Regions from separate parts of the Bacillus sp. 11C genome, predicted to be linked through region 2. Evidence: predicted binding sites of a transcription regulator. Region 2 holds the regulator's gene; the other holds the start of a gene.

Region 1 (15,467 bases), on a different contig from region 2:
AGATGCGCCTGCCTCACAGCCTGCCAAATGTCTTCTTCTGATGCGTCTAATCGGCCGTAGGCGATATTTTCTCTAAGCGTGCCAGAGAACAAAAAAACGTCCTGCTGCACGACGCCAATTTGCCCGCGCAGCGAAGACAGCGTCATGTCTTTAATACTGATGCCGTCGATCGTAATGTTGCCCTCCGATGCTTCATAAAAGCGCGGAAGCAGACTGCAAAGCGTTGATTTCCCCGCACCTGACGGACCGACGAACGCAACTGTTTCCCCCGCTTGAATGGATAGGTTTATGTCATCGAAAACACTGTGATGGTCGTCATAGCCAAACGAAACATGTTCATAGCGGATATTGCCCCCCAGAGCGGAAACGTCTCTCGCATCAGGGGAATCCTGAATATCCGGCTCTGTCTCCATCAGTTCCATATAGCTTTTGAAACCGGCGATTCCCCTTGGATACATTTCGATAATGGCGTTAATTTTATCAATAGGCCTGAACAGCACGTTCGTCAGGAGCACAAACGCCACGAATTCCCCGTACGATAAGGAGCCGCGAATGACAAACCATGTTCCGCACAAAAGGACAAACAATGTGACAAACCGAGTCAGCATGTAGCTGATTGAACCGTTTTTCGCCATGATTTTGTATGAGGAAAGCTTTGTGATACGGAAACGCTGATTGTTGACGGCGAAGCGTTCTTTTTCAAACGCTTCATTGCCGAACGCCTGCACGAGCCGGATGCCGCCGATATTATTTTCCACACGCGCGCTGAAGGCTCCGATATCTTTGTTCAGCGCGGTAAACGCTTTGGTCATTTTTTTGTTGAAATAAAGCGCGAGCCATATGACAATCGGCATGATGATAAACGTTAGTAATGCCAGCTGCCAGTTAATAAACAGCATCACCCCGAACGCCCCGAGAATGGTCATGATGGCAATGAATAAATCTTCCGGGCCGTGATGGGCAACTTCGCCGATGTACATTAAATCGTTCGTCAGCTTCGACATGAGCGTTCCCGTCTTGTTGTTGTCGTAAAATTTGAATGAGAGCTTTTGCAAATGGTCAAAAAGCGATTTTCTCATATCGGTCTCGATATTGATCCCGAGCATATGCCCCCAGTATGTCACGATATACTGGAGAGCCGAGCTGAGCGCGTACACCGCAAATAAGCCGATTGAAGTCGCGATGATCAGGCCCCAGTCCCTGCCCGGAAGCAAGGTATCAATAAAATAATTGACGATCAAAGGAAAACTCAGCTCCATTAAGCCTCCCGCGATCGCCGAAAAAAAGTCGAGAAAGAACAACGTTTTATATGGTTTATAGTATGAAAAAAATTGCCGCAGCACCCTATCTTCCTCCAATGCATAAATAACTGATAACTTTTCTCAATTATACTATACACTGTCTGTATTTAAAGATCAGATTTCTTTTTCTTACAGAACGCCTGAAAATAGACGGGCAAAGGATTCTTTTGTCCGGTCGGTCACCCCTCTTTTGTAAAAGGCGACAGGGGTGAGTTTTTCACTGTCCAGCATATCCTCTTCAAAATGGTCTTCAAGGGTGCGTATCGCTTCGGCATCCGTGAAGAACACGTTCACTTCAAAGTTGAGCTGGAAGCTGCGCATGTCCATATTCGCTGTGCCGACCGAGGCGAGATCGCCATCAACAATCATCACCTTTTGATGCATAAAGCCTTTTTGGTAGGAGTACACTTCAATGCCCTCAAGAAGCAGCTCCGGGAAATAGGATCTCGACGCGTATTGCGTCAAAAAGCTGTCGTTCGTCTCCGGCACCATGACCCTTACTTCTACTCCTTTTGTCGCCGCTGCTTTCAGCGCCGTGCGAATGGACTCATTCGGGACAAAATAAGGCGTGGCGATCCAGATTGATTTCTGGGCTGAAGTAATCATTTCATAATAGAGGTCGCTCATGCTTTCCTTCATGTCAGGGCCTGTCGCGACAATTTGATATATGCCACCTCCCTCCACGGGAACCGGCGTATTGTACTCCTCTTGATCTATTAACACTTCATCGGAGACGTATTCCCAATCCAGCATAAAGATGGCGTGAAGCGTTTGCACAATTTCTCCTTCCAGCCGGAGGTGAGTGTCTCTCCAAAACCCGATATACGGATCTTTGCTGATATATTCCTTTCCGACATTTAATCCGCCCACAAAACCGATTTTTCCGTCGATGACCACAATTTTCCGGTGATTTCTGAAATTCAATTTCTGGTTGAAAAACCCGTATTTCAGCGGAGAAAACGGAACGATGTCCACTCCCGCTTGTTTCATTTTTATGATATCTCTTCTTGCCAGCTTGATGCTTCCTGCGGCGTCGTATAAAAACCGCACCTCGACACCCTGACGCGCTTTTTCCATCATAATGTCCATCATGCCGCGGCCGAGCATGTCCGACTTGAACATGTAGTATTCAATATGTATATAAGATTCCGCTTTCCGCATCGCTTTGAAAATATCGGGAAAGGTTTCTTCGCCGTTTTTCAGCACTTTGATATCGCTTTTCGTATTGATATTCATATGGGCAGCCCTGATGGAATACGTAAAGAACCTTTCCTGATTGTCTTTAAGACCTGTCACTTCAGGCGTTTCCTCCCTGTCAAACAGCTTCCTGAGCTTTTCCCGGTTGTACATTCGTTTTGTTTTAAACAGCTTTCCCTTCACATAAAGCTGTCCGGAAAACAGGTAAAACATGTAACCGATGATTGGAAAAAAGACGAGAATGTGGATCCATAACAGCGTGTGCTGCGAGGTGCGGTTTTCAAGAATTAACGAATAGATGCTGAACAAAATAATGCTTACATAGCAAAGCAATCCTCCGTAAAACTCAAACCTGGAAACCGGAAAAAACCATATGATATATGCCCCGATGAGCATGATATATAAAAAGAAAAATTCCAGTCTCCTTTTCAGCATCCTCACTCTCTCCAATCTGATTCGATTACCTCCGTATTACCTCTTTTTTCTAGTCTGTAAACCTTTAGCCCCTCCGCAAGAAGCGGAAGGTTTATGATGAGGCTTCCTGAGATTGGCCGGGTGTGATGTTCCGGAGTAACCCGGGCTTGAGTGAATAGCTGCTTTTGATTTTATTTTTGAAGAAGCCGACGATCAAACCCGTCGTCGCAATCGACACTATGGAGAAGAGGCCTTCCAGCAATCCAACGGAGAAAATGCCGGCCAGCACTACGCCGAAATCGAAGAGAAAATTAACTGTACCCGGATTCCATCCGTAGCGCTTTTGCAGAAATAAAGCGAGGATATTGGCACCCCCGAGCGATGCCTGATGATAAAACATGAGCGACAAGCCAAACCCGATCAGCGTCCCGCCGCAAATCGCCCCGGCAAGCAGTGAAAATGAGACAGACGGCAGCCAATGATCCGCGCTTGTAAACAGAGTCAGCGCTGTGACTGCAAATACAGTGGATAAGGTGAATTTGATGCCCATTCTGATGAGAGAAAATACATAAAACGGAATATTGACCAGAAAGAAGATCATGGCAAACGAGGAATGAAACAAGTATGACAGGCTTAGTGACAATCCGGCTGTGCCGCCGGTTAATACGTGAGAATGTCTGAGTGTCAGGACTCCGGCGCTTGTCATAAGACAAGCAGTTAAAATGAGTAAAATTCGTTTCATTCTTCACTCTCCTTTTTAGATGATGTCATTTCCACCTACAAACATAACAGGATACCCGGCCGCCCAGCCATTACCTTGGCAGAAAACATCTTATGTTTTTATGTTTTCAAAAAATCCCCCTCTTTCAAGGGGGATTTTCACGAGCGTTTCCGATACACGACAAAGCTTCGTGTCAGATATTTGAGCGGGAGACTGAACACATGAACCAGTCTCGTAAACGGCCACAGGATAAAAACGACGTATCCGATGATGATATGAAGCTTAAACCATAGCGGGACATTCTCCATCAAAGAGGCGTCAGGCCTGAACAAAAAGATCTCCCTGAACCACGGTCCGACTGTTGTCCGGTAGTCAAATCCTTTCGAATCAATGTTGAGAAATGTGGCGGCAAGACCCGACAGCATCATAAACAGCAGCAGAATAAGCGTAAGGATATCCGATGGCGAGCTCGTTTTGCGGATTCTTTTGTCAAACAGCCTTCTGTACGTCAGGATGAAAAGTCCGGTACATGCCGCGATTCCGGCAGGCAGGCCCGCGCCAATCGCCATTTTGTGATACACATGCTCTGAAATGCCAATGGAAGCGTACACGGCTTCCGGGATCAGAATGCCCATGACATGCCCGCCGATAACGCACAGCATGCCCCAGTGAAAAAGGGTGCTGCCTGCCGCAAGTTTTTTCTTTTCTAACAGCTCGCTTGATTTCGCCGTCCAGCCAAATTGGTCATGCTGATAGCGGTAAATATGGCCGCCGATGAAGATCGTCATGACAATGTATGGCATCACGCCCCACAGGATCTGCCCGCTCATGGCTGAACAGCCCCTTCAACGCCTTCACGTACGCCGATGTTTTCCAGCGCGGCCAGCAGCACGTGCAACAGCTCCGCATAGATACTGTCATTTTTTTCGAGGCGGGTTGCCAGCTCCCTCACATTGGACAAATATTTTTCAAACACGCTATTCGCAGCTTCAATCTCCGCAACCGCGGCAAATTCCAGCATAAGCGGGAGATAATCAGGCAGCTCTTTGTCTGTCGGCAGGAAACCGGATTGCTGGTAGGTGTTTTTTAAATGCAGCAATTCAATACCGCGTTCCCTTTGCTCGCCTGAGTTAAAGTAGGTGACGTACATATTCGTTTTTTTCCCGAAGTCGAACGTATAGACATAGTGTTCAATTAGCGCTTCATGAGAAAAGCTGGCTGACGCCTCGAAAAAGTGCAGCAGCAGCTCCCGGATTTTCCGGTTGCCAATTTCATGGGTAAGAGCCTTCCAATCGGGAAGCTCGGCTCTCCACTCTTCGTCTGGATAAGACAGAAGACAAGAAAGAGCGGAGAACGTGATTTGCCGGTCTATGGTGTTCATCTAGTTACACCTCGTTTATCTAAAAATTAAAAACAAGAGCCGGGGCCGCCTGAAAATGATAAGCCGCAGCTCCCTTGTTCAGCGTATAAATCAGACACTTCTTCTCGGTGGCTGCTTGGAATCACAAAGCGATCATCATATTTTGCGATCGCAAGCAGCCGATACATGTCTTCAATTTGCTGTTCTGTTAAGCCGACGCTGGAGATCAGTGCCGGGTCGATGGATTTATTCGTCTGGACCGCTCTCATATACTGCCGCATGACAGACATTTTCTTTAACGTTGACCGAATATGATCCGTATCACCAGCCGTTAAAAGCTGCGCCAAATAGTCAATCGGAATTCTCATTTGGTCGATAGCCGGAAAAATATCTTCCGCAGATTGCTGGCTGCCTTTTCCTTCAAAGAGATTCATAATCGGGCTCAGCGGCGGAATGTACCAAACCATCGGCAATGTGCGGTACTCAGGGTGAAGCGGCAGCGCAATCTTCCAGTCAATGATCATTTTATAGATCGGCGATTGCTGAGCAGCCTCTATCCATTCAGCCGGGATGCCTTGTTCTTTTGCCAGCTTGGCAACCTCAGGATCATTCGGATCCAGAAAAACGTCCAATTGGGAATGGTAGAGATCCTTTTCATTTTCAACAGATGCCGCTTCCTCCACTTTGTCCGCGTCATACAGCATGACGCCGAGGTAGCGGATTCTGCCTACACACGTCTCGGAGCAGATGGTCGGCAGTCCAGCCTCCAGGCGCGGAAAGCAGAGGGTGCATTTTTCAGCTTTGTTCGTTTGCCAGTTAAAATAAACTTTTTTATAAGGGCAGGATGAGACGCAATATCGCCATGAACGGCACGCGTTTTGATCCACAAGCACAATGCCGTCCTCCTCGCGTTTGTACATGGCGCCCGATGGACAAGAAGACACGCACGCCGGGTTGATGCAGTGCTCACAAATACGCGGCAGATACATCATAAAGACCTCATCGAATTCTGTTTTGATTGATTCCTCCATCTTTTGCACGTTTGGATCTTCAAGCCCTGTAATATGGCCGCCTGCGAGGTCATCCTCCCAGTTCGGGCCCCATTCGATATTCATGAAATCCCCCGTCAGCGACGATTTCGGGCGCGCCACCGGCTGGTGTTTTTTCTGCGGGCTGTTTGTTAATGTTTCATAATCATAGTTCCAAGGTTCATAGTAATCATCAATCGACGGCTGGTTTGGATTATAGAAAAGGCCTGCAAGCCGATTCGTTTTCGGGCCGGATTTCAGCTCGAGCTTTCCTTTTTTCAATGTCCAGCCGCCTTTATATTTGTCCTGGTCTTCCCATTGCTTCGGGTAGCCGATGCCCGGCTTTGTTTCTACATTATTGAAGTACATATATTCCGCACCGGCACGGTTTGTCCACGTGTTTTTGCAGGTGACGCTGCACGTGTGGCAGCCGATGCATTTATCCAAGTTCATGACCATACCGATTTGCGCTTTAATCTTCAAGCCAATCGACCTCCTTCAGCTTGCGGATGACGACATTCAGGTCGCGCTGATTCCCTGTTGGACCGTAATAGTTAAAGCCGTAGCTGAGCTGGGCATAGCCCCCGATCATCTGTGTCGGCTTGACGTGAATCCTTGTCGGGCTGTTATGGGTGCCTCCGCGGTTATTCGTCAGTTTTGTGCCGGGTACGTTGATGTGGCGGTCTTGGGCATGGTGCATAAACGCCATTCCTTTAGGAATCCGGTGAGACAGAACCGCTCTCGCGACGACAACGCCATTTCGGTTGAAGCATTCAATCCAATCGTTGTCCTTGATATCCGTGTCCTCAGCATCATCTTTATTCATCCACACGGTCGGCCCGCCGCGGAACAGCGTCAGCATCGGTAAAGAATCAAAATACATGCTGTGGACGGACCATTTATTATGCGGTGTCAAATAATTAAGGACGATTTCTTTGCCCTCTTGATCTGGCCGCTTGCTTAGAAACGGACGATGTTGGAGGATCGGTTTAAATGTTGCCATCGTTTCACCGAATTCCATCATCAGTTCATGATCGACATAATAAGATTGTCTGCCGGTCAGTGTTCGCCACGGGATTAATTTTTCTACGTTTGTCGTAAACGGCGAGTACCTGCGTCCCCCTTTTTCCGAGCCGGTAAATGCCGGAGACGTGATGACCGTTTTTGGCTGAGCTGTAATTTGTTCGAACGTAAAGCATTCTTCCTCTCGTTCTTCCGCCAGGTCTTTCAGCTTCAGGTTTGTGATGTTTTCAAGTGATTCCCAGGCTTTCACAGCGACTTTTCCATTTGAAGTGGATGATAAGGTTAAAACTGCCTCTGCCGCCTGCTTCGCTTCACTTATATTCGGACATCCCTTGGCAACGCTGTCCGTTGTGATTTCTCCCAGTCTCTTTTTGAGTGATTCATATTCATCGGCTATCGACCAGCTCATCCCTTTTGTTCCGCTCGGTTTTAGGGCGGCTTGAGGACCCAGCGCTGTCATTTTGGCGAAAATTTGTTTATAGTCCCGCTCAACAACATGGATGTTCGGCATCGTTTTTCCCGGAATGGCTTTGCATTCGCCCTTGCTCCAGTCATTGATTTTGCCGAACGGCTGGGCCAGTTCCTGCATGGTGTCGTGAAGGAGCGGCGTCGCGACCACTTCTTTCACCGGCTCCATATCGACTTCTTCTGCCAAATCTGAAACGGCTTTTGACAGTACTTTGAAAATATCCCAGTCTGACTTCGATTCCCACGGGGCCGAGATGGCCGGAGCGAAAGGATGAATGAACGGGTGCATATCTGTGCTGCTGAGATCGTGTTTTTCATACCATGTCGCCGCCGGCAGTACGATATCAGAATAAAGTGCCGTACCAGCCATTCGAAAATCAAGATTGATTAACAAGTCGAGTTTACCTTCCGGTGCCTGCTCCCGCCATTTGATTTCTTCAGGGCGGATGCTGTCGCTGTCGTCATTCATTAATCCATTTGTCGTCCCCAGCAGATGCTTGAGAAAATATTCATGCCCTTTTCCTGAACTCGAAATCAGATTTGCCCGCCATACGAAGAGATTCCTCGGGAAATTGGCTTCATTGTCTGGATCTTCAATCGCGAATTTCAGCTTTTTCTCTTGAAGCTGTGAGGCCACGTACGCCCCAACGTCTTCAGGTATTGCTGCCCCCGCTTGTTCAGCTTCTTTGTATAGGTCAATTCCGTTTTGATTGAATGTCGGATAAGACGGCAGCCACCCTAATCGCGCTGCCAGCACATTGTAATCGGCATGATGCTTGTAGCGGGATGACGCAGCGATCGGCGAAGCCAAGTCACTGATCGGCTGGTCCTCGTATCGCCACTGGTCTGTTGCAAAGTAGAAAAATGAGGTGCCGTTTTGCAGCTTGGGCACGCCCTCCCAGTCCTTTGCATTTGCAATCGTCTGCCACCCTTCAGCAGGGCGGAGCTTTTCCTGCCCCACATAGTGAGCCCAGCCTCCGCCGTTTACACCTTGGGCGCCTACCAGTAAAACAAGATTTAACACCGCCCGGTAAATCGTGTCGGAGTTGAACCAGTGGTTAATCCCCGCTCCTACGATAATCATGGACCGGCCGTCTGTATCGATCGCATTTTGGGCAAACTCTCTGGCAATCTTCATGACGGCTTCTTTTTTGATTCCTGTCATCTTTTCCTGCCAGGCAGGCGTGAACGGCTCAGGATCATCATAGGAGACAGCTGATTGTTCTCCGATGCCCCGGTTCACGCCATAGTTGGCCAGTATCAAGTCAAACACGGTCGTGACACAAACCTCTTCGCCGTTCAGGTTCAGTTTTTTTATAGGAAGATCCCGCTTAAGCACTTTGTTTCCGTCATCTGAAAAATACGGGATGCGCACCGTGCCGATTTCGTCCTCTATTCCGAGTACGGAGAGACGGGGTTCTATCGGTTCCCCGGTTTCTTCATCGATCATGTGCAGGTTCCATTTCTGCTGCCCGTCCCAGCGGGAGCCCATTGTTCCTTGCGGTATGGCAAATGTGTTTGTCTGTTCATTCCAGACCGCAGGCTTCCACTGGTCATGCTCTGCCTTGCGGCCAATGTCCTTCGCATGCAGAAACCGCCCCGCTGTGTATGCGCCATTTTCTTTCGACAGGGTGACGAAAAATGGAAAATCCGTGTATTGCTTTGCATAGTCAATGAAACGTTCTGTCTCTTGGTTCACGTAAAATTCCTGCAAAATGACGTGACCCATGGCCATTGCAAGCGCCCCGTCAGTCCCTTGGCGGATACTCAGCCAGTCATCCGCGAACTTTGAGGATTCCGCAAAATCCGGACTGATCGAAATGACCTTCGCGCCTTTATAGCGGGCCTCAGCCAAAAAATGCGCGTCAGGTGTTCTTGTTAACGGAACGTTGGAGCCCCATGTGATGATATAGCCTGAATTGTACCAATCACTGCTTTCCGGAACGTCTGTCTGGTCACCCCAAATTTGCGGGGATGCCGGAGGAAGATCCGCATACCAATCATAAAAACTGAGCATAGGGCCGCCGATTAAAGACATAAACCGGGAGCCTGAGGCGTGGCTGAGCATGGACATGGCCGGAATCGGAGAAAAGCCGACATTCCGGTCTGGACCGTATTTCATGACTGTATAGAGCAGAGAGGCTGAAACCAGCTTCAGCACCTCCGGCCATTCAGCGCGCACAAAACCGCCTTTCCCTCTTGCTTGTTTATAAGACTTCGCTTTTTCAGGGTTTTCAACGATTGATTTCCAGGCTTCCAATGGATTTTGATGAGCCTGCAGAGCTTCCCGCCATAAATTGATCAGCACACCGCGCACGTATGGATATTTCACACGGAGCGGGCTGTAGATATACCAAGAAAAACTGGCCCCCCGCGGACAGCCTCTCGGTTCAAAATCAGGCATATCAGGGCCTGTTGATGGATAATTCAAGTTTTGTCCTTCCCACGTGACAATTCCGTTTTTCACATATATATTCCAGCTGCATGACCCCGTGCAGTTGACACCGTGGGTGGAGCGCACGACTTTGTCGTACTGCCATCTGTTTCTGTATACATTCTCCCAATCGCGATCTTCGCGGGTGGTTTGGCTATGTTTATTTGAATGGTGTTCGATAGGAGAGAAATAGTTTAATCTCCTAAACAACGGACTCATTTTCTTTTTCTTCATGAGCGTTCACTCCTTCCGAGTCAGGTGATGCTAAGTTCACTATAAACAGAGACAGCGTGTTTTCTTGTGAACTATGTCACACACTCTGCTTTTTTCACAAAATGTTCACACTGAGAAGAAGGAACAGACTTTCACAGGAAGTGATGAGGGCGGCGTTCAGGCAGGACGCCTGAGTCATTAGCCGCTTTTCATTCAAAGATCAAAAAAACCGGTTCTTTTTAAGAACCGGGCTCGGCGTTTTTATCTTGTGATGTATGCAGATAACGCAAAAATAGTTGATAGGAACAAAAGACATTTTGCTGAAGTACCGCCAAAAAATTCATTTGCAGCTGTGGGTTGTAAGTCATCATTTTTTTAAATATATAAAAAGGGATTTTGAGAATAAGAATGTCCGAAGAGGCATTGACTGAGATAAAAGGCGATAAATACAGCCCGCCTTTTTCATCAATCGGAAACACATCGCCTTTTTCCCACAGCGCAACGGTTTTCGATCCTTCAGGGAGCCTGCTGTCCATAAAACGGACACTGCCTTTTAATACAATATAAACGGATTGAGAATGAAGAAAGGATGAAGCCAGATCAGATGAGCCGCCGATAAACGTCCCGTTTTTCAGCAAAGTTTCGACAATGGATAGAGGCACTTCATTAAACATAGGGAGTTGTTTCAGAAACAATAAATAGTCACACTGATTCATAGGAAAGCCTCCTGTGCTAAGGATAGCTTTAGTGTAACTCGATTGAGCCTGTACAGCAGTGATGTATTTCACAGCCTGTATGATGTATGTCACTTATCGGGAGAGTGACTGTATTTATAATGAAATAAAAAAGGAGGATTTCGATGAAGGCACTGATTCCGAAGCAGCACGGCGCATGGGCGATGCTGCTGATTCCATTTTTGCTTGGGATGGTCAAGGGAGGTCCCGTTTTCTGGCATCTTCCGCTTTTCCTAGGCTTGCTTTTCCTTTACTTGATGGTCTACCCCATCACACTCGCCATGAAGAAGAAACAGATTAAATCCTATCAAAAGTGGATATGTTATTACGGTGTTCTGGCCTGCTGCTTTTTGATGATCCCTGTCTTTTATAAGCCTGCGCTCATCTGGGTTGGCGTTTCTTTATTTCCGCTTTTTCTCATTCATACGTATTATGCCCGCCGAAAAAACGAACGAGCACTAGTGAATGATATTGCGGGTGTCTTGTTCTTTTGTTCAGGCGGGCTTGCGAGCTGCTGGCTGGGGGCGGGAACCCTTGACGGCTGGGCTTGGTTTATTTTCTTGCAATCTGCTTTATTTTTTATCGGGAGTTCTTTTTATGTAAAGTCGGTGATCCGGGAGAGAAAGAACAGGTTTTTTGCATACTGTTCTTGGGGATATCATCTGCTGCTCCCCTTTTTATCCGCTCTTCTCGGAGCAGGATGGGCATTTCTTGCTTTTATCCCAAGCAGTTTGCGGGCATGGTTTTTTCACGGAAGGGATTGGCCCGTTAAAACGATCGGCATTCTGGAAATCGTGAATGCCTGCTTCTTTTTTGCCGTCATGTGTTTGTTTATCACTAGATAAAAACCAAGGACCGCCGGCGGCCCTTGGTTTTTTCAGTCAATATTGCAAATCTCCAGCGGACAATTTTCACACTCAATCTCGCATCGTAAATAGTCCCGCTTGTGCAAAATAATTTTTCCGGATTCGTCTATCGAAATCACCCCTTGTTTGCGGAGGTCTCCGAGCATACGGTTGACGCTTTCCCTTGCCGCCGCGCAAAACTTTGCTAAATCTTGATTTGTCAGCGCGATGTTAATCAGAATGCCGTCGCTTCGTTCCACCCCGTAGCTGTTCGATAAACGGATAAGAGTGGAGTAGAGCGCCCCCTTTTTGCCGTGAAGAAGCAGATCCCTGATTTTAGACTGGATTTTCCGGAGGTGGGTGCTCATCCATTTCATAAATTCAAATGTCAAAGCACCGTTTTGGATGAGTTCCTTTTCCAGCTTGTTTTTATTAATGACGAGCACCTCGCCATCCTCTAGCACCTTTGCACTGAGCATATATCTCGGTTCTTCAGTGAAAAGTGTTAATTCCCCGACAATATCATTTTTTTGGCAGATTCTAAGGGTCAGATCTTTTCCGTCAGATGTCAGTTTGCCGATTTCAATGAGTCCTGATTGAATAAGATATAGCTCTTCTGCATCCATTCCTTCCCGAAACAAATACGTGTGTTTTTCCATTTTTCTTTTCGTACTGATCGATTCCAGCAATTCATGCAGATCGCTGGAAATAAGATCACTATCAGATGGTCGGACAGAGAGAAAATTCATGAGCTCACCTCGAAGAAAGTCACGTTGCGTATGTTTATTGTAACGTGAATTGTTTTGCACCCATCGAGAAAAAACTAACAATCTTGTGAATGACCAGTGTTAGCTGACGCTCTGACTGTTTCTCTCCGTGTGCATTTTCATTCTTTCCTGCCAATACATCCAAATGACAAGGACAAAGCTGGCTAACGCCACTTCCGAAAGCGCCATAAAGCCGATCGCGTATTGGCCTGTTGCCTGAAATACACTCGCCAATATCAGCGGAGGGAAAAAACCGCCTAATCCCCCCATGGCAGACACAATACCATTGGCAATCCCCGCTTGCTTTGAAAAATAGAAAGGCACCAGTTTAAAAACGGTTCCGTTTCCTATACCTGAGCAGACCGCCACCGTTATTGACCCAAACGTATAAAGGCCGATCGTCGGCGAGAACGATAAGATAATGCCTGATAATGTAAGTCCCGCAAAAACGAACATCAGGATGCGGAGCGGGCTCAATTTGTCAGCCAAGAATCCGCCCACAGGCCTGAGCAGCGTGGAGACGGCAATAAAGCCGGCCGTCCGCAAACCGGCGTCCGCAGGATTAAGACCAAAGTGCGCTACCAGAAAGTTCGGGAGATAGATGGTGAAGGCGACAAAGGCGCCAAACGTAATAAAATAAAACAGGCTTAGAAACCAGAGGACGTGATTTCGGTAAACGGTTTTGATTTGAGCTTTTACGGAAACATTTACTTTCTTCTCATGCCGGTCGCCAAACAAAACGTGCAGCAATGCGAAAACAGCCAGCAGAACCATATACATCTGCACGGTTGCTTTCCATCCCGCAGTCTGGGCGATAACCGGCGCCGCAAATGTGGTAATCGCGGTTCCGATGTTTCCGGCACCGTAAATTCCATTGACGAAACCGTGCTTTTCTTTCGGATAATACTTCGGAAGGGATGTCACCCCAATGGAGAATACTGCCCCCCCGATCCCTAAGAAAAAACCGCCTGCGATTAAATCAAACAAAGAATCCGCGATACTGATCCAAAACACCGGAAACAAAAGCAGGATGAAGCTGATCATAAACATCAGCCGCGCACCAAACCTATTCGTTAAATACCCTAAAGGAATGCGGAGAAGCGACCCGAGGATCACGGGAATCGCCGTCACTATAGAAATCTCGCCTTTGCTTAAATGAATATCTAATGTGATTTGGCTAATGAGTGATGAAATCAGCACCCAAACCATAAACCCTGCCACCAAGCTTAATGACTGTAACGATAATTGAATATGTTGACGGTTGAACATTCGGCTTGCTCCTTTCAATGATTCAATAATCAGTCCTATCATACAAAAACTCGGCAAACAGGTTTGTGAATTACATCACACGTTTCACATATAAAAAAAAGACAAAGCCCGAAGACTTTGTCTTTTCATCATGATTACATTTTTTCCGGAGCCGATACGCCGATCAGCTGAAGCGCATTGTTCAGCGTAATTTGCGTGGCCTTCATTAAAGCCAGGCGCGCGCGGCTCTTCTCTTCATATTCAGGATCGATGACTTTCTCTGCGTTGTAGAAGCTGTGCAGAGCAGAAGCCAGATCATAAATATAGTTTGTGACACGGTGCGGAATTCGTTTTTCCGCCGCTTCCGCCACTGCCTCTGGGAAGCCGCCGATCGTTTTCAGCAGGTCATATTCTTTTTCTGATTGAATATGGCTGAAATCAAGATCTGCCGCCGGCTTTAGTCCCTGCTCTTCCCCTTGGCGAAGCATGCTGCAAATACGGGCATGTGCGTATTGCGCGTAATACACAGGGTTTTCGTTAGATGTTGATACAGCTAGATCTAAGTCAAAATCCATATGCGTATCCGCACTGCGCATTGCAAAGAAGTAACGCACGGCATCCAAGCCGACTTCTTCAATGAGATCGCGCATCGTTACCGCTTTACCCGTCCGTTTGCTCATTTTCATTTTCTCGCCGTTTTTGTAAAGGTGAACGAGCTGAATGATTTCTACTTCAAGTGTTCCTTTTTCATAGCCCAGCGCTTCGATCGCCGCTTTCATGCGCGGGATATAGCCGTGGTGATCGGCTCCCCAAACGTTGATCAGCTTATCAAAGCCGCGATCAAGCTTGTCCTTATGGTATGCGATATCAGGCAGAAGGTACGTGTACGTGCCGTCCTTCTTGATCAATACGCGGTCTTTATCATCGCCAAACGTCGTAGAGCGGAACCAAGTCGCACCGTCTTCTTCATAAACATGGCCTTTTTCGCGGATCGCTTCAAGCGCCTTGTCGATTTTTCCGTTTTGATACAGTGACGTTTCGGAATACCACACATCAAACGGCACACGGAAGTTTTCCAAGTCCTTGCGAAGCTTTTCCAGCTCGTATTTCAGACCGTATTCACGGAAAAACGCGAGGCGTTCGCTTTCGTCTTCATTAACGAAACGGTCGCCGTATTCCTCAGCGAGACGCTTTCCGATCGCAATGATATCCTCGCCGCGGTAGCCGTCCTCCGGCATCGGTTTTTCCAAGCCGAGCGCTTCAAAGTAACGGACTTCAACAGAAAGCGCAAGATTGTTGATTTGATTTCCCGCATCGTTAATGTAGTATTCGCGGCTCACATCGTAACCCGCTTTTGAAAGCACATTGCACAAAGAATCGCCGACAGCCGCACCGCGCGCATGGCCAAGGTGAAGGTCTCCCGTCGGATTCGCTGATACGAATTCGACCTGAACTCGCTCACCGTTTCCGATATTCGTTTCCCCGTACGCTTCCCCTGCTTTTAACACAGATGGAATCAACTTCGTTAAATAGTGATTGTTCATATAGAAATTGATAAAACCCGGACCGGCGATATCCAGTTTTTCAATCGAAGCCTTTCCTTTATCAAAATGAGCGACAATCTCTTCAGCGATTTGGCGCGGCGCTTTTTTTGCGACTCTCGCCAGCTGCATCGCCATATTTGTTGAATAATCGCCGTGTGTTTTATCTTTCG
Region 2 (15,467 bases):
ATATAGACCAAAATCATCCGGGTTGTGGTCAGAACCGTTCGTTCCTCCACAGAATTCGTCATCCGCCCCGTTAAGCTGTTCACCGGAATCGTTTGCATACTAAAGGACATCCCAAGCAGAATATAGGTGATATACGCATATACCATATTCCCCGTCTCACCAAAATGAGGCGTCGTGAAACATAAAAACGTAAATAACGCAAAAGGAAATGTCACCCACAGCAGATATGGCCGTGCCTTTCCCCACCGTGTATTCGTTTTGTCTAAAATCAATCCCATGATTGGGTCAAAAATAGCATCCAGCACCCGCACAACTAGAAACAAAGTGGCGATCACCGCAGGCTGAATGCCGCCGACATCTGTATAATAGAATAATAGGTATGCATTTACAAACTGAAAGACAATATTATACGACATATCACCGAATCCATATCCGATTCGTTCAAACCAGGACAGGCCATGATGCTTCGCCTTTAATGCCGTTGCTTTTTCTGTTTCAATCATCATTTCCCACCCCAAGAATCCGTTTTTATTTCTAGTAAACAAGAGGGAGAATCCAAAGCCCCTCCCAGTTCACTCAGCGATTTGGATACACCATTACTTTTAAACATTCATTCTTAAATTGAAGCGCCCGCTCCATCGCCTCATGCGTCTGCTCCAGCGTATATTGGTCCGTTACAAGATGCTTCGTGTCTACAATGCCTGAAGCGAGAAATTCGATTCCCTTTGGATACGTATTGGCATAACGAAAGATCCCGTAAATATCAATCTCATTGTCTGCAATAAACGGCACATTAAGCGGAATCTCGTTCTGTGAAGGCAAACCGACAATCGCCAGTTTTCCGCCCCGGCGCACAGAAGCCAGTGCGGATTGCAATGCCTTTGGATTTCCCGCTGTTTCCCAAGCAACATCTACGCCTCTATCATTCGTGATCGTTTTAATCTCTTCAAGCGCGTCCTGTTCACGGATATTAATGACATGAGTCGCTCCCATTTTTTTCGCAGCCTCTAACCTCAGCGGCTCTAAATCGGTCACAATAATTGTGCCTGCCCCAAACGCTTTAGCTGCCGCAACAGCCATTAACCCCACAGGGCCCATTCCCATAATCGCAATCGTTGATCCAGGCTGAAGCTTCGTTCTCGCCGCTGCATGAATGCCAACAGAAAACGGTTCAATCAAAGCCGCATCTTCATAGGAAAGTGAGTCTGGGATAAAAAAAACGAAGTCCTGACGCATTTTAATATATTGGACAAACGCGCCGTCTACCGGCGGTGTAGCCAAAAACTGTACATCCGGACAAAGGTTATAACGTCCTTCCTTGCACGCCTCACAGCGTCCGCACGTGACACCCGGTTCAACAGCTACACGGTCTCCCACCTTGAATTGTTCGACAGACGATCCGACTGCGGCAATTTCACCCGCGCATTCATGACCGAGAATAAATGGTTTTTCTACTACATAATTGCCTATTCTGCCATTTGTATAGTAATGCAGATCCGATCCGCAAATTCCGACAGCCATCACCTTAATCAACACTTCATCATGATTGATGTCAGGCACAGGCAATGTTTCAATTTTGATCTCTCTTGTGTTGTGCATAACAGCCGCTTTCATGTTCTGAGGTACTGTGTGAGTCATTTGGCAAATTCCTTTCTTTAGAAAATAAAATGTAAGTGCATACATTTTTGTTTTCTCTGTTACTGCCCCCATTTTATCTGCTTTTCAAGACGTTCAACAGCCTTTCCTGCTGTATAAAAGGACAGCTGCACTGTACTTTTATTTTTTCATATACAAAAAACGCTGGATTGATAAAATAGTACTAATAGGAGGTGCAGGCTTATGGCTGAACTTGAAAACCGAAAACAATTTGCAGAACTGCTGGCACCTGCCGTCAAATCACTCAAGCTTCATCCTGATTATAAAGTCAGAAGGAAAAAGAACGAAAAAACAGGACAGTCTTATATAGATAAAATCGCACTCCAGCTGGGAGTCTCCTCTAACACGATCAAAAGCTGGATCGGACAGATGGGTGCAAACTATATTCCCGGAAGAATTGAGGACGGAAAACTGTTCGGGATGATCTGGATCATTCTCGAACAGACCGACTTCGATATCGAGTGGCTGACGAACCTGCTGGGAACCACCACCATTCCTGTCATTAAACCCGCATTGCCTGTATGGGTAGCGTCTTGTCTTAAAAAAGCAAAAACGCTAGGAAAAGATGGATCGTTTGGAGCTCCGATTGATGACGATATTGAAATAGCAGTAAAACGGCTGTTTCATGATATCCCCGTCCAAAAAACGAATGCGCTTACAGAAAAGCCTATCACGCATAACCTACCGTCACGCTGGTCCGGGAGCTTTATTGGTCGCAGCTTTGATATGGAAGCGATACGGCAATGGATGCTTTCTCCGTCACCAGTCTGTTTAATAACTGGCTGGGCCGGCATGGGGAAAACCACAATCGCTCTTGAAGCTGCCTATTCCTGTGTCGACGATATTTCAGATTGGCCGGCATTCAACAGCATCATCTGGGTCAGCGCCGATTGGAAAGGTTTAAGCTTTAGCGATTTTTTAAATACGATCGCCTATCAGCTCGGACGCGCTGAACAAATCGATAAATCAATCAATGAAAAACGCTTCGTCGTCCGCAATGCATTAGCCAATTACACAAGAGAAAAACCAGTACTGCTGATCGTTGACAGCATCGATACCGCAGAACGTGACATTCACGAATTTATCACAGGGCTTCCGCAAGGCGTGAAAGTTCTGCTCACAGCACGAGAAAACGTAAAACAAACCTATCGGGAAGGCTCCAGAGAAATGGCAGCCATCCAGCTGAGCGGCCTTGACCAAACAGATGCCCTAGTATTTTTTCATCAAGAAGTGCATCGCTGCTTACAAACATGCAACCTCCCACATAAACAGGAAAAACTGGAACAGCTGTTACATCTATCGTCTGAACTGAAGAACGAATTCATATCAGCGACTGCCGGAAACCCGAAAGCCATGGCACTCAGCATCGCCTATATGTCAGACGATGACATTCCCGCTCAGCAGCTGATTCATGAACTTGGAAAAGCGGGCTACTCTCTGTTGGAATTGTTTGCGTTCCTCTTTGGCCGCACCTGGGACAGATGCAATGAAGATACGCGAAAGCTATGGCAGGTGCTATGCTTTTTCAGCAAGCCGCCAGATGAAAAAAGCCTGGCGGCAGCGGCCGGATTAAATGCCCGTCGTTTTCATTATGCAATTGAACAAATGCGGGCATATGCTCTGATTCAGCCGGAACGAAACGAAGAAAGAACACAGTACTTAGCGCATCAAACCGTTGTCGCTTACGGAGAACAGTACTTATCCGAACATCACGAATATGAAAAGGAAGCCCGCAGCCGCTGGGCTCACTATTATATTGAGTATGCCGAAACCCATTTAAAGCGGGAACAGCCCAACTCTATCTATTGGAGCTACCTGTTGGGACGGAATTTAGATCAAATGAAACAAGAATGGCCAAATATCTTAAAGGTCATCAAATGGGCAAGCGAAACCAGACAAAAAGAATTCCTAATCGAACTCATCACCCGCGTCAGCCATTTTCTGAGCAGAATCAACCTGCCCTTGCGAATCGAATACGGGTGCAAAGCCGCCAACGCCGCCAACCAATTAGGCAAACACACACGAGAAGCATACTTCCGAATCGACACAGCAGGCTGGGCACTGATGGAAGTCAATGATTTAGACGGAGCGCTTCAGCAAATAGAAGCCGGCCTGAAGATTCTTGAACAATCGGACGCGGCAGATCACGACGCTCATGATCTAAAAGTTTGGGGACTCGCACTGCAATCGAGGCTGTTTTTAAAAGCCGGGCAACAGGAAAAAGCAGAAACCATTTTAAATGAAATCGAAGATCAACAGATTTCACCTACAATTCAACACAGGGTACTACTGGTTCGCGGTGACTTAAGCTTCGCGAGAGGTCATGATGAAGAAGCCATTCAATTATACGAAGCGGCAAATGAGATCAGCTCAACGTACGGCGGCGAAAAAACGATAGAAGCCTATTTCAATCTGGGTGTCGCTTACGTGAAGTGTGATCAGTTTGAGAAAGCGGAAGAAGCCTTTGAGCAGATGCTTTATGACAAACACAACGAGAATCAGGTTGAGTTGATCTATTATTATTATGGGATGGCGCAGCTGTTGTATCGTAAAGGAAAGAAAACGAAAGCGATGGAATCTAATCAGAAGGCGATTCGTTTGATTGATTCGTGGGAGCCTGCGATTGGGATTCGGGGTGAGGTGGAGCGATTTAATTAATTAATGCCATTTAAAAGACAACTATAATCTAGCTAGTGGTATGAGCTTTTAAAATATACATGCCCTTGTTGTTTATAATGATAAAAAAGGCGTCTCACCAGTACAGCAAATTGGTGAGATACTTTTTTAAAAAAATTAATATTTCACAGAAACAAATACAATTACTTATTTTTAACTAAAAATATTGTTTCCATATGTTTTGTTTATGGATGATTGTTATTCTTTACACTAAACCCGCCATCAAAATTCCCATTACAATTAAAAATAAGAGTAAAAGAATACAAAGTATTAGAATATAAAAAGAAATATACTTACTAATCCCTTTAGGTGCTTTGATTGCTAGAATACTCCCCACAACTATCCCTAGAATTCCAAGCGCCCAATGGATATGGGGTAGAAAACACAATGTGAATAAAAGGATGATAAGCGACACTGTTCCTGAATATTTCCTCATGTCCCCCCCCTTTCTATTTTCCTCCATTAAATCAAAAAGAAAATTGAACTTATAATTTGTTATATATTCTTGAGATCTTAAAATATAGAGTACCATATTTTTTGAAATGTATGGTACTCTACTCTAAATTTTCTATTCACTTGCTACAAGGTCTAGTATTTTATCAGCGAAAGCATTTGCAATAATTTCTCCCTCTTCTTCCGTGTAATAAGGGACTTCCATTTGCATTGAACCTCTCAGAGCTACCCTCGCCGCTGTAATATCAGGATTATCTCCAATCATGATATTTCTTGCATTCAGTCTCAAGTTATTTTCATTACTATTAAATTTATTTTTATAAAATAGCTTATATCTTGAGAAAACAAGACTATTATAATACTCTTGAACTGCATTTAAAATTGGCTTAGTGTTATTATTTAATAAGATCTGTGCGATGTTAATAGCATCGATATCTCCAAGGAAATCCGAATTATCAAAGTTACCAGCCGATGATTTTGTACCAATCAATTCGTAGGCAGCTTTATATGTTCTTGTTTCATTGTCGCCACTATACTTATCTCTATTTTTATATACATCTGCAGCAACAGTAAATAAATCACCACCCCACCCTGCTAAATCTTGCTGTGTAGTTCCAACTAACGGAAGATTCGCATACAATAGAGCAGATAATGTAGCCATAAGATGAGGAAAATCAATAACTTCAGATTTTGAAACGGGATCAGTTGCATAGACAAAACTATTTTCTCCTACAGCATTAATAATATGCTCCTCAAAGTCTTTATCAAATTGTCCAGAAGTTAATGTCCATATTAATGATTCATATCTTTTGCGACGATAATAGTTGGTTGTAAGCTTATTCGCTTGATTAATATCATTGTTTGTATATTGAAGTCCTAAAAGTTGAATTTCATATAATTGCTTATATAGCTCTTGATTGAGATCAGTTGAGAAATCAAGACTTGAAGCCCCATCATCAAGTCCGGACTTAATATTATTGTCTATTTCAATTTTACTGTCTCCTGAACCAACACTAATAGTTGAAATTTGATCGAATGCCCAATTTTTTGGCAATGGGTAGCCTAAATTTGCACTAAATCCCGTGGACATATCACTTACAAAACTGGTTGTTGCCCACCCTTTCTCCGATACTTGACTGCAAACATTCCGGGCTCCATATATTCCAACTTTGTAACGGTTCCCCAGATATTTCATTTGTTCATTAATACCCTTAAAGTGTGGAAGTATTTTGTTAGTTATATCATCTCCTAAAGCGTCAAAATCCACGGCAAAATATATTGTTGTTCCATTTTTAAATCCATAATTTTTAGCAGCCGTAAAAGCATCTTGAGCATCTCTTTTCCCTTGTGCTTCACTGAAATGTCTTGAATTATTCCCATAAGTTTGATATATCGGAAAAACAGTTAAACCAGCATTAAAAATAGTTTTTAATTCACCAGGTTTTATTTTTTTCTCCAATCCCCCTGGAATGTCTACAAGATAACGACCAATAGTTTCATAGCCTGCTTTTTTTAAAGCTTTAGCTCTAGCAGACGTAACTTCTGTTATACAATCACAAGCTGTTCCTTTACGATTAGGATCTCCTTTACTCTGCAACAAAGAAAGCCAAGTTTGTTTTCCTGTAACTCCATCAGCTGGCAACTTAACAAATTGTTGAAATTCACTTACTACATTTTTTAATAGTGTACTGTACTGGCCATTGAAATCTCCTGGATTAAAGTTATTTACATATAATGCATATTGAAGGAGCTTAACAAAGTTCGCATTAGTACTCCCTATGCTCAAAGTTGGTAAAAGGTTGGTCGTAGAAGGCCCAATTGATCCCGTTTGTAGAGAGGAAGAAATTCCCTCTTCTGTTTGAATACCGTATATTAAAGCTTTATTAGTCCCTCTTTGGTAGTAACCATCACATGGTTGGACTCCAGAAGTTTTGTAATATTTTGAATTAAGATCTCTTTGCATTTCTCTAATTCTAGAATTACCACCAGATGTGAGCACATAAGCATCCATAGTTAAAAATGCTTTAAATATATAGGAATAAACTTTCCCGTCACGAATAGGCAGTCCCGCATCAGTTTGTAATTTAATTACTGCAGCTTTAGTCCCTTCCCCAAAAGTTCCTGTAAATCCAGTTGGATTGTAACCTTTACAATACATTGCTCCTTGAAGGATTAGTACGATTCTTTTTCCCTTGTCATCAGTAGGAATACGCCCCATTTCCATTTCTCCCCAGGATTTGTACGCTGCTTCAGTTCCTGGTCCAAAATTATCAGCAGGTGTAGAGATTCCAAGTTCAATTTGCAAAGCTCTAGTTAAAGCATACATCGTGGACCAACCAGTTTTCCCACTTTCAGGAGCTGGAACAAAGCCGGGCTTTCCAGAGTAAGCAGCATTTACCCATAGTTGAACTTTCTGAATCATTTCATCCATTATGGTCACCTCTTTTATAGTATTCATATCTAGGTGGCAAGCGTATGACAAACTCCATCAAAAGGCTTTTTTGCATTAAAACACTTATAAATGAAAAATTAAGACATTTTAAATTAATACCATGCAATTATTGAAAAAGGTAAGCGGAGTCAACAATAAAATATATACCTACTTTTCACCTCATAATAAAAAGGATGCTTCCTCTAAAGTCCAGTAGACTTTTGGAAGCATCCTCAATGAATGTTATTTTTTTGTTATTTTTCCAGCTACTCGGGTGATGAGAAACGGTAAAACCCCTAATATATCAAGAGTTTTCGCCGTTTAATTACATCATTCCACCCATACCGCCCATGCCGCCCATATCAGGCATACCAGCACCGCCGCCAGCATTCTCTTCTGGTTTGTCAGCGACAACAGCTTCAGTTGTTAAGAGCATTGCTGCTACAGAAGCCGCGTTTTGCAGTGCAGAGCGTGTCACTTTCGTTGGGTCAACGATACCTTTGTCGATCATGTTTACCCATTCGCCAGTTGCAGCGTTGAAGCCTACGCCGATTTTTTCGTTTTTGAGGCGCTCAACGATGACAGATCCTTCAAGACCAGCATTGTGTGCGATTTGACGGATTGGCTCTTCAAGCGCGCGAAGCACGATGTTGATACCTGTTTGAGCATCACCTTCAGCTTCAACTGCCGCCACTTTGTTATATACATTTACAAGCGCTGTACCACCGCCGGATACGATGCCTTCTTCAACAGCTGCACGAGTTGAGTTCAGGGCGTCTTCGATGCGAAGTTTACGCTCTTTCAGCTCAGTTTCAGTCGCAGCGCCGACTTTGATGACAGCTACGCCGCCAGCAAGTTTCGCAAGACGCTCTTGTAATTTTTCTCTGTCGAATTCAGAAGTTGTTTCTTCCACTTGAGCGCGGATTTGAGTCACGCGGGCAGAAATTTTGTCTGTTTCGCCAGCGCCTTCAACGATTGTTGTGTTTTCTTTTGTAACCACAACTTTAGAAGCACGTCCCAATTGTGTGATTTGAGTCGATTTCAGGTCAAGGCCAAGATCTTCTGTGATGACTTCTCCGCCAGTAAGGACAGCGATGTCTTCAAGCATTGCTTTACGGCGGTCACCAAAGCCAGGAGCTTTAACAGCCACTGCGTTGAATGTGCCGCGAAGTTTGTTCACAACAAGTGTTGCAAGTGCTTCGCCTTCAACATCCTCAGCGATCAGAAGCAATGGTTTGCCTTGCTGAACAACCTGCTCAAGCACAGGAAGGATTTCTTGAATGTTTGTGATTTTTTTGTCTGTGATTAAGATGTAAGGATTGTCGAGAACCGCTTCCATCTTATCAGAGTCAGTTACCATGTAAGGAGACGCATATCCACGGTCGAATTGCATACCTTCAACAACTTCAAGCTCAGTTGTGAAGCCTTTAGACTCTTCGATTGTGATAACGCCGTCGTTTCCTACGCGCTCCATTGCTTCAGCGATAAGGCTTCCGACTTCCTCATCAGCAGCAGAGATCGCAGCAACCTGAGCGATAGACTCTTTGCCTTCGATCGGCTTAGAAATTTCTTGTAAGTTTTCGATCGCAACCGCTACAGCTTTTTCCATACCTTTACGCACGCCTACAGGATTAGCGCCTGCTGTTACGTTTTTAAGGCCTTCACGGATCATTGCTTGCGCAAGAACTGTCGCAGTTGTTGTACCGTCACCGGCAACGTCGTTTGTTTTGCTGGCTACTTCAGCAACAAGCTTAGCACCCATGTTTTCAAACGCGTCTTCGAGTTCGATTTCTTTAGCGATTGTTACACCGTCATTCGTGATTAACGGAGAACCGAATTTTTTCTCTAGAACCACGTTGCGTCCTTTTGGTCCTAAAGTTACTTTTACAGCATCAGCAAGTGCATCGACACCGCGAAGCATTGCGCGGCGAGCTTCTTCACTAAACTTAATATCTTTTGCCATTTTTACAAAACCTCCTCGAATTTTTAAGTATTTGTTTATTTAAGAATTAGCCGATAACAGCTAAAATGTCGCTTTCACGTAAGATTAAGTATTCAGTACCTTCGTATTTCACTTCAGTACCTGCGTATTTTGAGAAGATAATGCGGTCGCCCTCTTTTACTTCTAAAGCAACGCGCTCTCCGCTTTCTAACACGCGACCTGAACCAGCTGCCACGATTTTGCCTTCTTGCGGTTTTTCTTTTGCAGAATCCGGCAACACAATTCCGCTGGCAGTTTTTTCTTCAGATTCTACGAGTTCAATGACAACGCGATCACCTAATGGCTTTAACAATGTAATAACCTCCTCAATAGTATGAATATGTAATTTTAGCACTCAACACTAAAGAGTGCTAACACAATTCTTATAATAAAGAATCTCACTTCCAATTTCAAGTGATAAGATAAAAAAATTTTCACGCTTACATGATTCTTTTCAGCACCCTTATCCCTTAGCTTTTTCACCCCCGTTCTGATTATGTTACAATAGCTGTAGACAACGAAACCCATTTAACAAAGGAGTACATACCATTTGAGAAAACAGTATTGGTTTATTATTTTGACATATATCATTATGCAGTTTTCCTACATAATTGCGATTCCCTTGTTCTTTAGATTCGGTTATGCCGGAGGACAGCCTACCAAGGAAAACATGCTGCACGCACAAGGATTATGGTCCGTCATCAGCTTTATCGCCTGTCTCATTGTCGTTCTGCTTATTCTGAGAACGGTTCCGAAGACAACGTTGCGAAACGGCCGGAAAGACTCCGTCGGGCTTTCTATCCTATGGGCGATAGCCGGTTTTTTCATTGCCCTCTTCTCTCAAGGAATAGCAGGCTCTATTGAATATTATATATTCGGCATCGGAAGAGAATCAGAAAATACACAAGCCATTCTTAAAGTCATTCAGGCAGTCCCGTTCATGATTATCGTTTCTTCTATCGTCGGGCCTATATTAGAAGAAATCCTCTTCAGAAAAATCATTTTCGGGGCGCTTTACGAAAAAACGAATTTCTTTTTTGCAGGACTGCTTAGCTCGATTATTTTCGGTATTGTTCACGCTGATTTGAAGCATCTTCTTCTTTATACAGCTATGGGCTTTACCTTTGCCTTCTTGTATGCGAGGACAAAACGGATATGGGTGCCGATTTTCGCCCATGTCATGATGAATACATTTGTCGTTATCATGCAGCTTGAACCTGTTCAGAAGTACCTTGAACAGCAAAGCACACAAATGCAATTGATTATTGGAGGATTATTTCTATGAGAAACCCGGTAGTTTGGGGAATGATCTATTTTGCCGTAGGGTGCATCTTTACTTATCTTGCCGCAAGCTCGCCAGGCAGCATGTGGTCATTTTACTCCATCCTGCTGATGGTGTTCGCCGCTTACAACATCAGCATTTCATTTAAGATGTTCGCCTTTTCATTTAAAATCAAAAAGAACCAGAAATAAAGAAAATCCATTTCTCCGTATGAGAAATGGATTTTTTTATTATTGCCCGGAAGACACGTCCTGATCGGAAGCGCTGCTTTTCTGCGCTTTCCGATAGGCGGCCTTCGATATAAAAATACTGATTTCATATAAAATCAACAGCGGAACAGTGACCATCATATGAGACAAAAGCTCAGGAGGAGTAATCAGGGCAGCGATCACAAGCAGCGCAAAATACGCATACTTTCTGATTTTCGCTAAGAACATGGGTGTCACAATTCCAAGCCTGGTCAAAAACATGAGAATGACCGGCATTTGGAACAACAGTCCGAACGGAATTGTCAGCTGCAGAAGAAAATGAAAATACTCATTAATTCCGATCACCTGATTGACATTCAAGTCCTGAGAGATTCGCTTCATAAAATCAACAACAAAAGGAAATAAAATATAATACGAAAAAGATAAGCCCGCTAAAAACAACAAAACAGAGATCGGAATGTAACCGAGCGTTACTTTTCGCTCTTTCTCATAGAGGCCTGGACTCACAAAAGCCCAAAGCTGATAAAGAATAACCGGGGAGGTCAGAACAATGCCTATGATAAACGCAAACTGCATAAACACAAAAAGCGGATCTGTCAGGTTAAACGCGTTAAGCGTAAGCTCCTTCGCTTCATCTGTTTTTTGCAGATACACAATAATCGGCTTCGCTAAGAAAAATCCCGCGATGAAAAAAACGACAAACGCCAGCGCCACAACCAGCAATCGTTTTCGAAGCTCAGCAATATGCTCCAGCAGCGACATTTGATTCACATTCATTCGTGTCACCCTAACCTACTGATCTTCTTTCTTTTTTTCCTCTTCATCACTCGTTAATCCTTTAGTAGCGTTTTTGAATTCACGAAGTGTGTCTCCCGCTGCTTTCCCCAGTTCAGGCAGCTTTTTAGGACCGAAGATAATTAAAGCAACGATTGCGATAACAGCAAGGCTTCCAGGACCGATCGGCATATGTGGGCTCCTCCTTTCCCTCTATTCGATTTCCTCCAAAACTGAATAATGCTTCAAGAAATAAACCAGTGATTGAAGCTCTACAGCTAAATCTATATGATGAATTCGAATGTGTTCCGGCACATTCAAGCGGGCCGGCGTAAAGTTAAGAATACCCTTGATTCCTAACGCGACTAATCTGTCTGTAATAGGCTGAGCAGCAACTGCTGGCACTGTTAGAATGGCAACTGATTCATTTTTTACGTACTGTTCAAGGTCATTAAGGTTATAGACGGGCACGCCGCCTACCTCAGTTCCTATTTTACTCTCATTTATGTCAAAAGCCATAGAAATTTTTGTGTTATTATTTTTTGTGAAATTATAGTGAAGAAATGCCGTTCCCAAGTTCCCGACACCAATCAAGATGACGTCTGTCATCTCATCCTGATCAAGCGTTTTGCGGAAAAAAGACAGCAAATAATCCACGTTATATCCATATCCTTTTTTGCCAAGAGCTCCAAAATAGGAAAAATCCCTGCGAATCGTGGCAGAATCAACCTTTACGGCATCACTGAGTTCAGCGGAAGATACACGCTGTTTTCCTGACGCATGCAGATTCTTTAAAAAGCGATAGTAAAGCGGCAGCCTTTTTGCCGTCGCCTGCGGAATTTTTGATTGATCCTTATTCATTTTTGGTCCTCCAAATTATACTCGGATAGTTCTCTCTTAAAGTCACCGTTTTTCCCGCCTGTCTTTTCCAGCAAGAAAGTAGGGCCGATGACCATCCCCTTATCAAGGGCCTTGCACATATCGTAAACGGTAAGAGCGCACACCGATGCAGAAGTGAGCGCTTCCATTTCCACACCTGTACTCCCTTTCGTTTTGACCTGTGCTTTTATATGAAGTATAACTTCTTTTTCTTTTATTTTCCAGTCAAACGATATATCTACTCCGCTCAGTGAAAGCGGATGGCACATCGGAATGATATTGGACGTTTGCTTTGCGGCCATAATGCCTGCCACTTGTGCAACAGCCAGTACATCTCCTTTGCCGATATCGTGACTTTGTATTTTCTCGTACACTTCATTCTTCATGTGTACGCTTGAAACAGCCGCCGCAGTACGGACAGTCGAAGATTTTTCGCTTATATCCACCATCTGGGCTCTTCCCTGTTCATTAAAATGAGAAAATCCATTCATATTAAAACTCTCCTTAAAAAGATCATACACTATTTTCTTCTCTATGTCTTATTCGGCCAATGTATTGTTTGCTGACTTCTGATTCATAAGCTACACTTAACTTATTATAGCAGAGGTGAAATAATATGATGATCTTACAAGTTAATCAGCTGTCCAAATCATTTGGTGCTGATACTATTTTAAACAATATAAAGCTGGAAGTCAGAAATCGTGATCGCATCGCCATTGTAGGTAGAAATGGCGCGGGAAAATCCACGTTGCTTAAAATTATCGCAGGCCAGCTATCGTATGAAAAGGGCGAAGTCATTAAACCGAAAGATATTACAATGGGATATCTCGCCCAGCATACGGGCTTGGATTCTAAGCTTACCATAAAAGAAGAGCTGCTGACTGTTTTTGACCACTTAAAAGCAATGGAAAAGGAAATGCGGGCTATGGAAGAAAAAATGGCGGCAGCTGATCCGGATGAATTGGAAAGCATCATGAAAACCTATGACCGGCTTCAGCAGGATTTCAAAGATAAAGGCGGCTATCAATATGAAGCGGATGTCAGATCTGTGCTGCATGGCCTCGGCTTCAGCCATTTTGACGATTCTACACAGGTGCAAAGCCTCAGCGGAGGCCAGAAAACAAGACTGGCCCTAGGCAAGCTTCTGTTAACACAGCCTGATTTGCTCATTCTTGATGAGCCGACAAACCATCTCGATATTGATACACTAACCTGGCTTGAACATTATTTGCAGGGCTATTCAGGCGCCATTCTCATCGTTTCTCATGACCGCTACTTTTTGGACAAAGTGGTAAACCAAGTATACGAGGTATCTAGAGCTGAAAGTAAAAAGTATCACGGCAACTACAGCGCTTATCTCGACCAAAAAGCCGTGCAATATGAAAAAGATCTTAAAGTGTATGAAAAGCAGCAGGATGAAATCGCAAAGCTCCAGGACTTCGTAGACCGAAATCTGGCAAGAGCCTCTACCACAAAAAGAGCGCAAAGCCGCCGAAAGCAGCTTGACCGAATGGAAGTCAAGGCAAAACCGCTTGGCGATGAAAAATCCGCAAACTTTCATTTTGATATTACAAAACAAAGCGGAAACGAAGTCCTGCGTGTTCAGGAACTCACAATCAGCTATGAAAACCAGCCGCCGCTTTTAAGAGAAGTGTCTTTTATGCTCACAAGAGGAGAAAGCGCTGCGCTTGTCGGCCCTAACGGAATCGGTAAATCGACATTGCTGAAAACATTAATGGACACCCTGAAGCCAGATCAAGGAACGATCTCATACGGCTCAAATGTCAGTGTCGGCTACTATGATCAAGAGCAGGCTGAGCTGACTTCCTCCAAACGTGTCCTTGATGAGCTGTGGGATGAGTACCCCGGGCTTCCGGAAAAAGAAATCAGAACTTGTCTCGGGAACTTCTTGTTTTCCGGAGATGATGTATTGAAACCCGTGCATTCACTGAGCGGGGGTGAAAAAGCAAGAGTGGCCCTTGCTAAGCTGATGCTTCAAAAAGCAAATTTTCTCATCCTTGATGAACCAACAAACCATCTGGACTTAGATAGCAAAGAAGTTCTCGAAAACGCGCTGATTGATTATCCAGGCACACTGTTATTTGTCTCACATGACAGATATTTTATTAACAGAATCGCCACAAGAGTCTTGGAGCTTTCTTCAAACCATATAGAAGAATATCTGGGAGATTACGATTATTATACAGAGAAAAAAACAGAACAGCTTGAACTGGAGAAAATGAATCAGCAAGAGGAAACTGAAAAAACGCCAGCTACAGTAAAGTCTGACTCCAAACGTTCCTACGAAGAAGAAAAAGAATGGAAAAAGAAAGAACGCCAACGGCTCCGTCGGATTGAAGAAATTGAAACCACTGTTCAAACCATTGAAGAAAACATCAGCCGCAATGATGAATTGCTTTGTGACCCGGAAGTCTTTAAAGATCACGAAAAGGTACAAGACATCCATGCAGACAACGAGAAACTCAATCAGGAGCTGGAGATTCTTTTATCCGAATGGGAAGAACTATCCACAGAAGAAGCTTAAAAAAAGTCAAGCACCTCTTTTTAGAGGTGCTTTTTATCCACAGAAAATAACCTTTTAAGTAAACAAAGTAAGCGCTTTATACACATTATCCACAAAATATTCTGAATTTATTCACTTTATTAACAGCGTCTTCAGCCCTTTATCCATCTATATCTCCATAATTACTCACAGACATGTGGATAAATTGAGAATTATCTGTTAATAAAAGATAAAAAGCCTCACGTCATTTATATCGTGAGACTTTGATAAGAAGTCAATTCAAGGCCAGGCTGCCCATTCATATCATATGAACCGCGAATCCCCTTCTCAAAAGCAATGGTACCAGCCGCAGCAATCATCGCAGCATTATCCGTACACAACGCTAACGGAGGAATGACAAGCGCAATCCCTTCATGCTGTGCAAATTCCTTTTCTAGTGCTGCTCTGAGTCCTCTGTTTGCAGCTACTCCACCAGCTAAAAGGACCTGTTTAACACCATATTCCTTTGCCGCACGCGCCGTTTTCGTCACCAAGACATCAATTACGCTATTTTGAAAACTCGCAGACAAATCTTCCGGAGCAATCTCTTGTCCTTTTTGAGA

Evidence for each region. The regulator Rex, encoded in region 2, represses fermentation and respiration genes when NADH is low (regulators of the CRP and FNR family bind a similar motif). The targets are predictions, from matches to a motif close to TTGTGAAATATTTCACAA.
Region 1: the regulator Rex is predicted to act here: its motif matches at 10,932-10,949, upstream of ACY3LV_RS00895 (YwiC-like family protein).

The regions. Positions count from the first base shown of each region.
Region 1 covers NZ_JBUPVZ010000001.1:164,140-179,606, forward strand. The annotation lists gene ACY3LV_RS00855 (ABC transporter ATP-binding protein) at 1-1,343, opposite strand, end outside; gene cls (cardiolipin synthase) at 1,431-2,933, opposite strand; gene ACY3LV_RS00865 (YitT family protein) at 3,025-3,654, opposite strand; gene narI (respiratory nitrate reductase subunit gamma) at 3,792-4,463, opposite strand; gene narJ (nitrate reductase molybdenum cofactor assembly chaperone) at 4,460-5,014, opposite strand; gene narH (nitrate reductase subunit beta) at 5,041-6,504, opposite strand; gene ACY3LV_RS00885 (nitrate reductase subunit alpha) at 6,494-10,180, opposite strand; gene ACY3LV_RS00890 (Crp/Fnr family transcriptional regulator) at 10,399-10,875, opposite strand; gene ACY3LV_RS00895 (YwiC-like family protein) at 11,019-11,738, shown strand; gene fnr (fumarate/nitrate reduction transcriptional regulator Fnr) at 11,771-12,487, opposite strand; gene narK (nitrate transporter NarK) at 12,587-13,774, opposite strand; gene argS (arginine--tRNA ligase) at 13,909-15,467, opposite strand, start outside.
Region 2 covers NZ_JBUPVZ010000009.1:3,538-19,004, reverse strand. The annotation lists gene ACY3LV_RS13715 (glycoside-pentoside-hexuronide (GPH):cation symporter) at 1-503, opposite strand, end outside; gene gutB (sorbitol dehydrogenase) at 577-1,638, opposite strand; gene ACY3LV_RS13705 (NB-ARC domain-containing protein) at 1,840-4,314, shown strand; gene ACY3LV_RS13700 (glycoside hydrolase domain-containing protein) at 4,901-7,216, opposite strand; gene groL (chaperonin GroEL) at 7,542-9,179, opposite strand; gene groES (co-chaperone GroES) at 9,226-9,510, opposite strand; gene ACY3LV_RS13685 (type II CAAX endopeptidase family protein) at 9,748-10,482, shown strand; gene ACY3LV_RS13680 (YdiK family protein) at 10,479-10,670, shown strand; gene tatC (twin-arginine translocase subunit TatC) at 10,710-11,474, opposite strand; gene tatAY (sec-independent protein translocase protein TatAY) at 11,481-11,654, opposite strand; gene ACY3LV_RS13665 (redox-sensing transcriptional repressor Rex) at 11,676-12,323, opposite strand; gene moaC (cyclic pyranopterin monophosphate synthase MoaC) at 12,320-12,832, opposite strand; gene ACY3LV_RS13655 (ABC-F family ATP-binding cassette domain-containing protein) at 12,958-14,886, shown strand; gene tsaD (tRNA (adenosine(37)-N6)-threonylcarbamoyltransferase complex transferase subunit TsaD) at 15,114-15,467, opposite strand, start outside.